Regions from separate parts of the Bacillus sp. D48C genome, predicted to be linked through region 1. Evidence: riboswitches for the same ligand, from Rfam matches in the RefSeq annotation. Region 1 holds a riboswitch; each other region holds the start of a gene.
The links. Region 1 has a riboswitch for thiamine pyrophosphate ahead of thiT (energy-coupled thiamine transporter ThiT). Riboswitches for the same ligand answer to the same signal wherever they lie in the genome.
Positions count from the first base shown of each region.

Region 2: linked by a shared signal. The riboswitch ahead of tenA (thiaminase II) and the one ahead of thiT (energy-coupled thiamine transporter ThiT) in region 1 are both predicted to bind thiamine pyrophosphate.
Region 3: linked by a shared signal. The riboswitch ahead of tenA (thiaminase II) and the one ahead of thiT (energy-coupled thiamine transporter ThiT) in region 1 are both predicted to bind thiamine pyrophosphate.

Region 1 covers NZ_JBKFAQ010000001.1:71,568-75,886, reverse strand. Annotated here, with positions in the region: gene feoB (ferrous iron transport protein B) at 1-1,557, opposite strand, end outside; gene ACLBXA_RS00440 (FeoA family protein) at 1,554-1,781, opposite strand; TPP riboswitch at 1,976-2,077, shown strand; gene thiT (energy-coupled thiamine transporter ThiT) at 2,163-2,834, shown strand; gene ACLBXA_RS00430 (sensor histidine kinase) at 3,043-4,319, opposite strand, start outside.
Region 2 covers NZ_JBKFAQ010000007.1:235,824-240,142, forward strand. Annotated here, with positions in the region: gene pdxR (MocR-like pyridoxine biosynthesis transcription factor PdxR) at 1-1,251, shown strand, start outside; gene ACLBXA_RS18660 (D-alanine--D-alanine ligase) at 1,256-2,170, shown strand; TPP riboswitch at 2,244-2,349, shown strand; gene tenA (thiaminase II) at 2,477-3,166, shown strand; gene ACLBXA_RS18670 (DUF3937 domain-containing protein) at 3,564-3,827, shown strand; gene ACLBXA_RS18675 (heterocycloanthracin/sonorensin family bacteriocin) at 4,275-4,319, shown strand, end outside.
Region 3 covers NZ_JBKFAQ010000004.1:411,997-416,315, forward strand. Annotated here, with positions in the region: gene ACLBXA_RS14025 (ABC transporter substrate-binding protein) at 1-119, opposite strand, end outside; gene ACLBXA_RS14030 (ABC transporter permease) at 116-868, opposite strand; gene ACLBXA_RS14035 (ABC transporter ATP-binding protein) at 868-1,617, opposite strand; gene tenA (thiaminase II) at 1,586-2,281, opposite strand; TPP riboswitch at 2,364-2,466, opposite strand; TPP riboswitch at 2,527-2,638, opposite strand; gene ACLBXA_RS14045 (SH3 domain-containing protein) at 2,908-4,062, shown strand; gene ACLBXA_RS14050 (hypothetical protein) at 4,068-4,319, shown strand, end outside.

The sequences.
Region 1 (4,319 bases):
AGAACCACCAAAGATGAATGTACCTGCTTTACGAACAAATCCTTTCCCTTTCTCCCACGTGCTTAGCCATAACGTTTTCGCTTGTGGCACGCGGTAAGGAGGTAGTTCAATTACGAAAATAGACTTTTCCGCTTTTAAAATTGTAAGAGACATAATTTTTGTAACTAGTAATGCAAGAACAATACCTGCAACATATAAAGAAAATACAACAGTTGCCTGACTATGAGGGAAGAATACGCCCGCAAATAATGCGTATACAGGCAAACGTGCCGAACAAGACATAAATGGTGTTACAAGAACTGTAAGTAAACGTTCTTTTTCTTGTTCAATCGTTCTCGCTGCCATAATACCTGGAACGTTACATCCAAAACCGATAATCATCGGAATAAACGCTTTTCCATTTAAACCGAAGAACTCCATAATTCGATCCATAACAACTGCAATTCGCGCCATATATCCTGAGTCTTCTAATAATGAAATGAAAAAGAATAGTGCAAAGATTTGTGGTACGAATACTAATACAGCACCAACACCGGCAATAATACCTTCTGTAACGAGCGCTTGAATAAAATGAGAAGCTCCAATACTTGTAAGTCCAACCGTCACCCAATCCGTAAGCTGGCCACCAAAAAACTCATCTAACATATCCGATAAAGGTGTCCCAATCCACGTAAACGTAACCTGAAAAATAAAAAACATAACTGCTAAAAAGATTGGAAGTCCTAAAATTTTATGCGTAATTAGTCTATCAATTTTTTCCGAAAAAGGAATTTTCCCTTCTTTCTCATGCTTCATAACATTTGTTTTTAACTTTTCAATATACGCTTCACGAGTTTTGTAAATGTGCTCTTCCAACGTACAATCAAGTTTTCCCTCTAGGCGAGATCGAATGGCTACAAGTTCCTTATAAATTGGTAATGCTTTTATTTCTTTTTCTACTACTTCGTTATTGCTTAAAAATTGAAGTGCTAACCATCTCGGATGCTCGTAATTCGCTTTCTCTAAAAGAGAAATTACCTCTTCAATTCCTTCATCCATTTGTACACCATATGAAATAATGAATGGTTTTTTCTCGTTTTTGTCATTTTCTTTAAGGGTCGCAAGTAGTTCTTCACAACCTTTTCCACTTCTTGCAACGACAGGAACGACTGTTACGCCTAATAATTCGGATAAACGTTTTACATCGATCACAATTCCTCTTTGCTTCGCCACATCAACCATATTTAGACCAATTGAAACTGGCTTGCCAAATTCGAGCAACTGCAACGTTAAATGCATATTTCGTTCAAACTGCGAAGAATCCACAATATTTAACATATGCTGAAATTCTTCTGTTAATAGAAAGTTTGTTACAACACCTTCATCACGTGAAACTGGATTTAAATCATAAACACCTGGTAAATCAATTAATGTTCCTTGTCTATCTTTTAATTTACCAACCTTTTTTTCTACTGTTACACCGCTCCAGTTTCCTACGTATTCATAAGAACCAGTAAGTGCATTAAATAATGATGTCTTTCCTGTATTTGGATTCCCTAGCAAAGCAACCTTATTCACGCTAATTCCACCTTTATCATTTTCGCGTCACAATGACGAATACTAATTAACTGTCCACGACACTCCAATGTACAAGGACCTTTGAACATCGCCTTTTGCTTCATACGAAGTTCGCTTCCTTCAGAAAGACCGAAAGCAGCCAATCTTCTCTTTAGTAAATAATCTAAAGACTGAACACTTTTCACTAGCACTTTCTCACCGATTTTAATATCTACTAAGCTCATAACCTTCCCCCTCCGAAGAGAATGATAATTATTTTCAGAAGAATTATAGCACACTCTATTTCTCTTGTACTATACCCTTTTGCTTCATATTTATTAACATTTCGCTACAATTCTATTTCAATAATTGTCATAACAGATTCGTTTGCCATTCCCATCCATTTCGCTTACAATAAACAATAACAAATAAAGAATCTCGTTATCACTGGGGGAGCCATGCCGCTGAGAGGGAACACTTCGTTCCGACCCTTCGAACCTGTTAGTTAATGCTAACGCAGGGATTGTGCAAACGTCCGAAATACATACCTCTTTTCATTTACGTATTTCGTATCCTCCTATGATATCTATTCTTTTTTGTACAACTTGGATTTAGGGGGAGACAACATGCGTAACACCAATTTACAAGCGATGATTGAATCTGCTATTCTTGCAGCCTTCGCCATGGTCATCGACATTTTACCACTTTCAATAAAAATATCAGCTACAGGCGGTTCTATATCTTTTGCAATGATTCCTATTTTTATTATCGCTTATCGCTGGGGTTTCAAAATGGCTTTCTTAGGAGGCTTAATTTGGGGATTATTACAAATTGTTGTAGGCGATGCCATTATCGTAACACCAATTCAAGTATTAATTGAATACTTCATTGCTTTCGCATTCATTGGGTTTGCTGGTTTATTCTATCGTCCAATTCAAAAGGCGCTTTTAACATCCAATGAAAATAACGAAGAACAATCAAACTTAGGTAGCCGTAAAGACAAACCTTCATCAAAACCAAACCAAGGGAAGAAAGTAATTGGATATATTATCGTCGCTACTTTTATCGGTAGTCTAGCTCGTTACTTCTGTCACTTTATCGCTGGTATCATTTTCTGGGGACAATATGCACCAAAAGGACAATCAGCAGTTCTATATTCTTTAATATTTAACGGTAGTACAATGATTGGTTCCTATATTCTATGTACCGTTTTACTTATATTTTTATTTATCACTTCACCACGTTTATTCAAAAGCATCAGTGCTTATCAAATGAATACACAAAAAAAGGGCGCTTAATGAGCGCTCTTTTTTCATATCGTAATATCAATTAAAAATACAATAAATGCACAAAAGAAAATAAATACCATTATACTTAGCCAATTGCTATGCACGGTTCATCGACTCCTTACATAACCTCGTTTTCTAACCAGATTATATCGTTTAAAAATAAAGATTAGGTAAAGATAGTATGAAAATAAATTAAAAAAAGCGTAGCATGCATTATCTACGCTTTTTTCGGTAAGTAAAAGTAAAATAATACACCGTCTCCTGTATTCTTTACTCCATATTCAGCATCGTGTAATTCTAAAATATTTTTAGAAATAGCAAGCCCAAGTCCCGTCCCACCTTGTGAACGCTGCCGAGCTGCATCCACGCGATAAAAGCGATCCCAAATTTTATCTAATTGTTCTTCTTCAATGTGAGTACCTTTATTTTCAATGCACACTTTTATACGATCTTTATCATCTATTGTCGAAATAATAATATCCTCTTTATTTGGTGTATAACGTATTGCATTCGTAATGAAGTTCACAATGACTTGTTCAATTCGGCCTTGATTTGCAATCACTTCAAATGAACGTATATTTTTATGGACATGAAGTTCTTTTTTCTCTATTTCCACAGATAGATGTTCACATATATCTTCAATTACTGTATCAATATAAAACGAAGACTTTTTCATTTTATATGTACCAGATTCAAATTTAGCTAACTCAAGCATATCCAAAATTAAAGTATCCATTTTGTCTACTTCTCTCTCCATCGCCTGAAAATAATACTCTTTTTTATGCTCAGCTACCCCGTCTTTTAAAATGGAAATACAACTTTTCATAATACTCAGCGGTGTTTTCAATTCATGCGAAACACCAGAAATGAATTCTTTCCGTGTATTTTCTAACTTTCTTTCCTTTTCAATATCTTGTTCAAGCTGTCCGATATGAGAATTTAATTTGTTAGAAAGTATATTAATATTTTTCGATAAATCACCAATTTCATCTTTTGAAGTAATCGGTATTTTTTCTGTAAAATCTAAATGCGCTATTTTCTTCGTCGTATCATTTATTTTTAATAACGGTTTGGCAATTTGCTTTGAATAATAAAACGAAGCTAAAAAAATAAGAACGACTACAAATGCAATGATGTATATGTAATAATCTTGCACCATTTGTACAGCTTCATCTACAGGCTGTAAAGAAGCCATTGCATATATATATGCTACTGATCCGTCTTTTTCTTTTATTGGCTTAATTAATAATTTATATTTTATATCATTCTTTTCATAATCTATTGTTTGTGTTGTATATCGTATTTTATTGCTTTCTTTTAATAATAAATCGGTTTGAAAACCCTTAATATTATCTAAAAATATGCTATTTTTATAAATTGGATTCACAGGACCGTTTACATCTGGTAACTGTACTTTTGTAACACGTCCTCCTATGTAAACGCCTAATTCCTGAGCAGCTTCTTCCTGTACGGCTGGTTTCTTTTCCTTAGCAA
Region 2 (4,319 bases), on a different contig from region 1:
TATGCAGTTAAAGGAAAAGGGAACTTTGTTGCGAAGGTAGATATATCTAACACTTCGTCTGTTGAAATAGATTGGAAAAATAAACTTAATACAGTGACCGCATTAGCGGATGAATTAGATTTAATGAAACATGGTGTTCGTTGGGAAAAGGGAATGATTGTTTTTAATAGTATAGCCCCGGATGAGAAGCTATTTGATGTTGAAAACTTCAAAAGAGCTTTTCTTACTCGTATGTCCATTGAAGGGGACATCGTATTGAACTACGGATATGCAAAGGGATATAAACCGTTAATGAATTATTTACTTCATTACATGGAAATGAAAGGTGTAGACATTTCGAATAAAGATATTCTAATTACAAATGGATTTACAGAAGGATTGGATATTGTACTTTCTTCTTTATCAAAAAAATCCGGTCGTGTCATTTGTGAGAATCCAACTCACCACGCTGCACTAAAGCTGTTCCGTTTACATGGACTTGAAGTTCATGGGATTGATATGAATGAGGATGGTATTGATACGAATGAAGTTGAAAAAAGCTTACGTGAAAAAGATTTTGATTTTGCTTATTTAATTCCTTCTTATCATAATCCAACCGGTATTGTTACGAGTTCAGAGAAAAGAACGGAATTGATGAGGTTATTCTCGAAATATAAGGTTCCTATTATAGAGGACGGATTTAATGAAGAATTACGTTATTCAGGTTCACATTTAGCTCCCTTATTAACTTTTGCTGGAGCTGGCAATAATGTGATTTATATTAGTAGCTTTTCAAAGGTACTTTTCCCTGGTTTACGTGTAGGTTGGATTATTGCAGATAAAGAGCTGATTCATTATTTAGAAAGCGTAAAAAGAGCAAGAACAATCCACACATCTACGTTAGATCAAGCGGTTCTATTTCAATATTTACATGAGGGGTATTTTGAGAAATATTTAAAAAAGGCAAGATCGGTTTATAAGAAAAAATATGAGTTAGCTGTCGGCGCGTGTAATCAGTTCATTCCTTTCAAAAGAATGACTGGAGATGGTGGACTTCATTTATTTATAGAGCTAGAAGAGCATATGAATGCCCGCACACTTTTACAAAAGTGTTATGAGAAAGGCGTTACGTTTTCACCTGGAGATGTTTTTTACTCTGATGGAGAAGGGGCGAACACTTTCCGATTAGGGTTTTCGCGCTTGAAAGAAGAAGAAATAGTTCGGGGAATTAAAATAATTGGTGATACATTAAAAAATGAAATTTGGAGTTGAGAAAATGAAAATCGGTGTTATTATGGGCGGGGTATCGTCTGAAAAACAAGTTTCAATTATGACAGGGAATGAAATGATTGCTCATTTAGATAAAAATAAGTATGAAATAGTCCCAATTACATTAAATGAAAAAATGGATTTAATTGAAAAAGCGAAAGACATTGACTTTGCGTTGCTCGCATTACACGGGAAATATGGAGAAGATGGGACAGTTCAAGGAACACTGGAGAGTTTAGGGATTCCTTATAGCGGAAGTAATATGTTATCTAGTAGTATATGTATGGATAAGAATATTTCGAAAAAGATTTTACGTTATGAAGGTGTAGAAACACCAGATTGGATTGAACTTACAAAAATGGAGGATCTAAAGCTTGATGAGTTAGATAAGTTAGGATTTCCATTAGTGGTAAAACCAAACTCTGGCGGATCGAGTGTCGGGGTGAAAATCGTTTACAATAAAAATGAATTGATCTCAATGCTAGAAACTGTATTTGAATGGGATTCTGAAGTAGTAATTGAGAAGTATATAAAAGGTGATGAAATTACATGTTCCATTCTGGATGGAAAACAGTTACCTATAGTTTCAATTCGACATGCAGCCGAGTTCTTTGACTACAATGCAAAATATGATGATACTAGTACAGTTGAGGAAGTTATCGAACTTCCAGCGGAAATTAATGAACGTGTAAATAAAGCGTCACTGGCTTGTTATAAAGCATTAAAATGTAGTGTTTATGCAAGAGTTGATATGATGGTGAAGGATGGAATTCCATATGTAATGGAAATTAATACATTACCAGGGATGACACAATCAAGTTTATTGCCAAAAAGTGCAGAAGCAGCGGGAATTAGTTATAGCAAACTATTAGATATGATTATTGAAACATCATTAAAAGTTAGAAAAGAAGAAGGGTTTTAAGGGGATTATATAACTAATTCTTTTGACAGTTTCACGAAGTATGCTATGATGAATACATTATAAAAACAAAATATTTATCCACTAGGGGGGCCTTTTATAGGCTGAGATCAAATGTGATTTTGAGACTCTTAGTACCTGATCTGGTTAATGCCAGCGTAGGGAAGTGGGAAAGACGTTGCTATTTAATGAGTAAATAAATACTGTCAATTTCACTTTCTTTACGCCTGTAAAGAAAGTTTTTTTATTTTACAGCTTTAATAATTGTGGATAAATACTTATATTTTATACATTATTGGAGGGATTTAAATGACTTTTTCACAATCATTACGTAAAGAAGTAGATTCAATTTGGGAAGCGAGTTTTAACCATCCTTTTGTAAAAAAACTTGGTGAAGGAACGTTAGATTTAGCTAGTTTTCGCTATTATGTGCTTCAAGATTCATATTATTTGAGTCATTTTGCTAGAGTACAAACTTTAGGAGCTGCAAAAGCTCTTGAATTAGAGACGACAGCTCGTATGGCACATCATGCTCAAAATACATATGAGGCCGAGTTATCTTTACATGAGAATTTTGCTAAAAAGCTAGGGATAACAAAAGAAGAAAAAGATAATTTTATTCCTGCGCCAACTGCATATGCGTATACTTCACATATGTATCGTGCTGCGTATGAAGGGCATTTAGGAGATATCATTGCAGCAATTTTACCTTGCTATTGGTTGTATTACGAAATTGGGGAACGTTTAAAAGAATGTCAGCCGGAAGAGCCAATTTATAACGAATGGATTTCTGCTTATGGATCTGATTGGTTCCGTACGCTAGTTGAAGAACAAATTACACGGTTAGATACTATTGCTGAAAAAGTAACAGAGGCAGACCGCAAGCGTATGAAACAGCATTTTATTATTAGCAGTCAATATGAATATTCATTTTGGGAAATGGCTTATACATTAGAAAAGTGGCCAGTGGATACAGACGTAAAAGACGTAATTGGATAAAGAATAGAAGTAATGTTAGAGATAGGTATGGATCATACCTATCTCTATATTTTTTCTTGTCAAATTTGCGTAAAGTCATTAGTGCTACGGATATGGTGAAATAGAATATCGATAATTTAGCTCATTTAATTGTCTACGCATTAACTGGATAAACTTCTGTCACATTTATTTTACAATTAAAGAACGTAAATGTTGGTGGTATGAAGTTAAATAAGAAAAGAAACCCGAGCTGTTAGCTGTAACGGAGTTGTGTTTTCTTTGCAGGAATTTCTAAGTTAACATGAAGTGCTGTTCATACAATATGCAAATTTGCATATTGTATTTTTTTGAGTTCTTTGTGTGTTAAAATAAAATATAGAGATATATAAATATAAAGAAGCAAAAGCAGGAATATCCAATGAATTTTGAGAGGTGTTATATGTTTACAAATAAGAAATTAATTCGATTTGGTTTATCGTTGTTTGTATTTTTAGGGATAATTAATTTTACAATCAGCTATTTCCAAACATATCTTGAAACAGCAGCAGATATTAAATGGGTAATTCCAGAAATTTGGAAAACTATTTTACTAGATGTTCCTCAAGGTATACTTGTTCTTTTAGGCGCAATTGCATTATATGATTTCACAAAAGAGGCATCACAAAAAGACGCATCAATCTAAGTGTGTCTTTTTTCAATTAGAAATTTCATAGAGAGCTTTGCTGGAGAAATAGAATAAAAAGCCCTAATTAGGGCTTTTTTCTTTATAGGAATTTCTTAACCGTCATAGAAACCGGTTACTTAGAGGTGTTATAGCAAAGGCATTTACAGTACAAGAAAATCTAAGTGATATATGGAAATATATAGGATTTGTCCGCGTGATTATTGAGAAATTAATTGAGCTTAGTAAGTATGAAGATATGACGCTAGAATTTATATTTTATAATTTCTATTTATAAAAATGAGCCCATAGTAAAAATAGGTATATGAACAAGGTGCATCATCTAGTGATAAGTCATACTTTGTTGGTGTACGTATTGAACTTAGTTTATAGCGCTATTTCTACTTAGATGTAACGAACAGAAATATAGGGAAGCATCAATGAGGTTGTATTTTATAAACGGAGGTTATGAAAATGAATCAGTTTCAACAAGAAATACAAGCGTTAAGCCTT
Region 3 (4,319 bases), on a different contig from region 1:
TCAAGCATGACCGTTATTTCTTTTTCTTTTTTACTCTTATCTGATGCTGAATTACTAGAACATCCAGCAATCATTGCAACTAATAATGTAAACACAAAGATGCGTTTTAATAATTTCATGAATGCTTCCTCCAACTAATGAATTTCTTTTCTAATATCGAAATAAGGATGACGAAGAAAATAGCTAGTAATGATAACAATACAATGGGTGCAAATACACCTGCTCCGTCTAACTGCGTCATCATTCTTTTACTGAAATATCCTAACCCAGCTTGCGCACCGAGCCATTCGCCAATTGCTGCTCCGATAACACTAAGCGGAACTGCGATTTTTAAAGCTGAGAAAAAATAAGGAAGAGCAGACGGCAATTTTAATTTAAGAAAAACATCTTTTTTCGTTGCCCCGTATGTAACTAAAAGCTCTTCCCATTCTTTTTTCGTACTGCGTAGTCCATCATACGTATTGACCGCAATCGGGAAAAACGTAATTAAAACCGTAACAACGACTTTACTCCAAATCGTATATCCAAACCATAAAACGAAGAGCGGAGCAAGCGCTGTAATAGGAATCGTTTGTGAAGCGACTAATAATGGATAAAATGCTCTCTCCATCCAATTACTCGCGTTCATTAACATCGCTAGCCCTACCCCAAGTACGATAGAAATTGCCACACCTATTAAAACGACATATAATGTTGCCGGCAAATGAACCGTAAATAATATATCTTTTAGTTTCCATATCTTCATTACAATCGCAGACGGTGACGGTAAAATGTACATTTCATCTACGATCCTTGCGCCTACTTCCCAAAAGGCAAGTAAAATACTAGAAAGTGTAAGGGCAGGTAATAGCTCCTTCAACCGGTTCATCATACGAGTACCTGCCTTTGTAACATACTAAGAAGCTCATCTTTAAGCGCTAACACTTCAGGTTTATATAAATCTTTTCTTGTTCGATTACAATCAAGCGGTACAACCCTCTCGGTTAAAGTAGTTATCGGTTGCTGCTCTACTACTAAAATTCGATTAGAAAGAAACAACGCTTCTTCCACATCATGAGTGATAAATAAAATTGTTTTTTCCCACTCTTTCCATTGTTCAAACAGCCATTCTTGCAAAGATGCCTTCGTTAAAGCGTCCAACGCGCTAAACGGTTCATCTAACAACAATACCTCCCCACCTGTTAATAAAGTCCGAATAAAAGATACGCGTTGTCTCATACCACCAGATAAATCTTTCGGATATTTTGTCTCATACCCTTGTAAGCCAAATTTATGTAGCAGTTCCTTGGCCTTTATTTGTGCTTCTTTCTTCTGTACACCTTGACACTCTAGCGGCAGAGCAGCATTCTCAATAATCGTTCGCCACGGCAGGAGCATATCTTTTTGGGGCATATACCCTACAGGATGGCTCTTCGTTTCTGTCAGCTCTATCTGCCCAGTACTTACTTCTTCTAAACCTGTAATAAGGCGAAATAGAGTACTTTTCCCGCATCCACTCGGTCCGATAATACTTACAAACTCTTTATCTTGTATAGAAGCATTTAATTCATTGATGATTGGTTTCTCATCATAATGAAAAGAAACATTATGAAACTGTAGTATGTTCTTGCTCCTCAAATCCCCACATCTCCTTACGATAGGACATATCCCAGAATAAATATTCAAATCGACTGGAATATAGGAAAATCTCCTCTAATTGATCTAGCTCTTTTTCAGACTTTCCAACTGCCATTTCATTTAATAAATCGATTAACCAAATACAAAGGTTACCGTATTCTTCAGAACTATATCCTTGAATCCACTCACCAAAGAACTCATGATCTCTTGCTCCAGAAATATCATTTAAACGCTTTCCAATTTCCCAGTAGCTCCACATACATGGAAGAAGTGCTGCTATTAATTCCGCAAGTGTGCCATTTTGAGATACAGACATCATGTAATTTGTATAAGCCAAATTTTTAGCAGATGGCTTTGCAGACTCTATCTCCTCTATAGAAATTCCCAGTCTTTTTGCATATTGTTTATGGATTGTCATTTCTCCATTTAATATGCCATCAATTTGTTCAGCAAATTTCCCCATTACTTGTGGATTTGTTGCTTTTACAACACCAATCGCATATAGCTTTGCATAATCTAACAAATATAAATAATCTTGAATAATGTAATACTGAAACTTATCTTTTTCTAACGTGCCATCCCCCATACCTACTACAAACGGATGATTATGACTCATCTCCCAAACTGGTTGTACAGTTTCTAATAATCTATCGCAAAATTTCATTTCGCTATCCCCTTCCGGTATGTGTATTTAAATAAAAAACCACTTCTAAATAAGAAGTGGTTACAGCAAATAAAATTATAATTTATTCGTTGCTCCACTTCCCTTCGCTAGTATTACCTAGATCAGGTCTGTAAGGGTTAAGGATTATTCCTCTCTCAGCACAACAAGCACCCCTAGTGGTTTCAATATGAAATTTTTAAACAAAAAAGCCCCGTTTCTATACGCAAAGAAACGGGGACTTATTATTAGTGTCCGAATTGCTTCCCTACGCTAGCATAATCTAGATCAGGTAATGAAAAGGATCAAAGGCTTACGGCCTACTCTCAGCTGGCAACACCAGCTCTCCTAGCAAACTATGAAATTATCACTGTCAGTATAACATCGTAATAAGACATCATCAACTGTTTTAATTTTCTCAATTGTCAACAAAATAACAAAACTATATAATACTTATATTCTATCTTAGAAATTATTATCCTAATTAATTGGATAATAAGGAATCATTATCCTCAAAAAATTTATTTTTATATTGATTTCATATTACATTTATGTGAATACACCCACTATATTATATCTTTATACTATAATAAAATTACAACTATACAACTAGAGGAGGTCTCTATTATATGAATATGAAAGCTACTGCTTTAACAGCAACTACTGTAGCGATTGCTTCTTTACTTCCTTCTATGGGTGAAACAAATGTACAAAAAGCAAACGCTGAACAATTATCTAATATTAAAACTGGGTATGTCAAAGTCGATCAAGTAGCATTACATACAGAAGATAGCGTAAAAAGCACATCAATTGATACAATTCGCTTTAATACAAAAGTGAACATCCTTGAAATAACTAATGGTTGGTATAAAGTATCTGTTCATAATAAAGTAGGTTATGTACAAAAAGATGCTATTTTACTAAAAAACAAACTTCGATCTAATGATCAATACATCGTCAATGCTAATGCATTGAACGTTCGCTCCGAACCTAATTTAGAATCTTCCATTTTAGATGTATTACCAAATGGCAAGTTCATTACCGTTCAAGAAGATCAAGGCGAATGGTATAAAATATCACATAATGGCCAAACAGGTTACGTACAAAAAGCATTCATCTCTAATGGTTCACAGCCCTTAGTAAAAGGAATCACCGTTCAAAATAATACAAAATATACTGTTGCAACACCTAATCTGAATGTACGTAGCAACACTAGTACAAGTAGCGCTCTACTCGGTTCATTACAAAAAGGTACACAAGTACAAGTAGTAGAAACTGCAGGAACTTGGTATAAAATTCGTTTTGGCACAGGATACGGATATGTAGCAAAACACTATGTAGTACAAAATCAACCACAAGCCAAAACAGATCAGCCTTCATCTATTCCAGCTGCTTTCAAATTCCCTGCTCAAGGAAGAATTAGCTCAACCTTTGATATACGCTGGGAACAAATGCATTATGGTATAGATATTGCAGCTCCAGGGAACGTCTCTATCCAAGCTGCTGCTGCAGGTAAAGTTGTGAAATCTTATTATTCAGCTAGCTATGGCAATGTTGTTTTCATTGCGCATCAAATCAATGGGAAATTATATACAACTGTTTATGCTCATATGAAGGATCGCACTGTACAAGCTGGTGATCAAGTACAAACTGGACAATTAGTAGGTCATATGGGAAACACAGGTCATTCATACGGGCAACATCTTCATTTTGAATTACATAATGGAGAATGGAATTTTGAAAAAACAAATGCAGTAAATCCACTGCCATATTTAGTTAGGTAAGTTGTATGCCACGCAATATACCTCTTATAATTGAATACGTAGCCTTTTTAGGTTTAATCTGTTGTTTAATCATTTACAATACAAACATTGTATTTTTATCTATTATTATTGCTTTTGTTGCATTAGAAATTATGATGGAATCATTTCAAGTGCAACTAAAACAAAAAATTGCCCATATTTATAACGCTATATTTCTTTTGAGTGCTCTCATAACAAATATAATTAGTAATGGCTTTTATTTATCTACTGTATTTCCA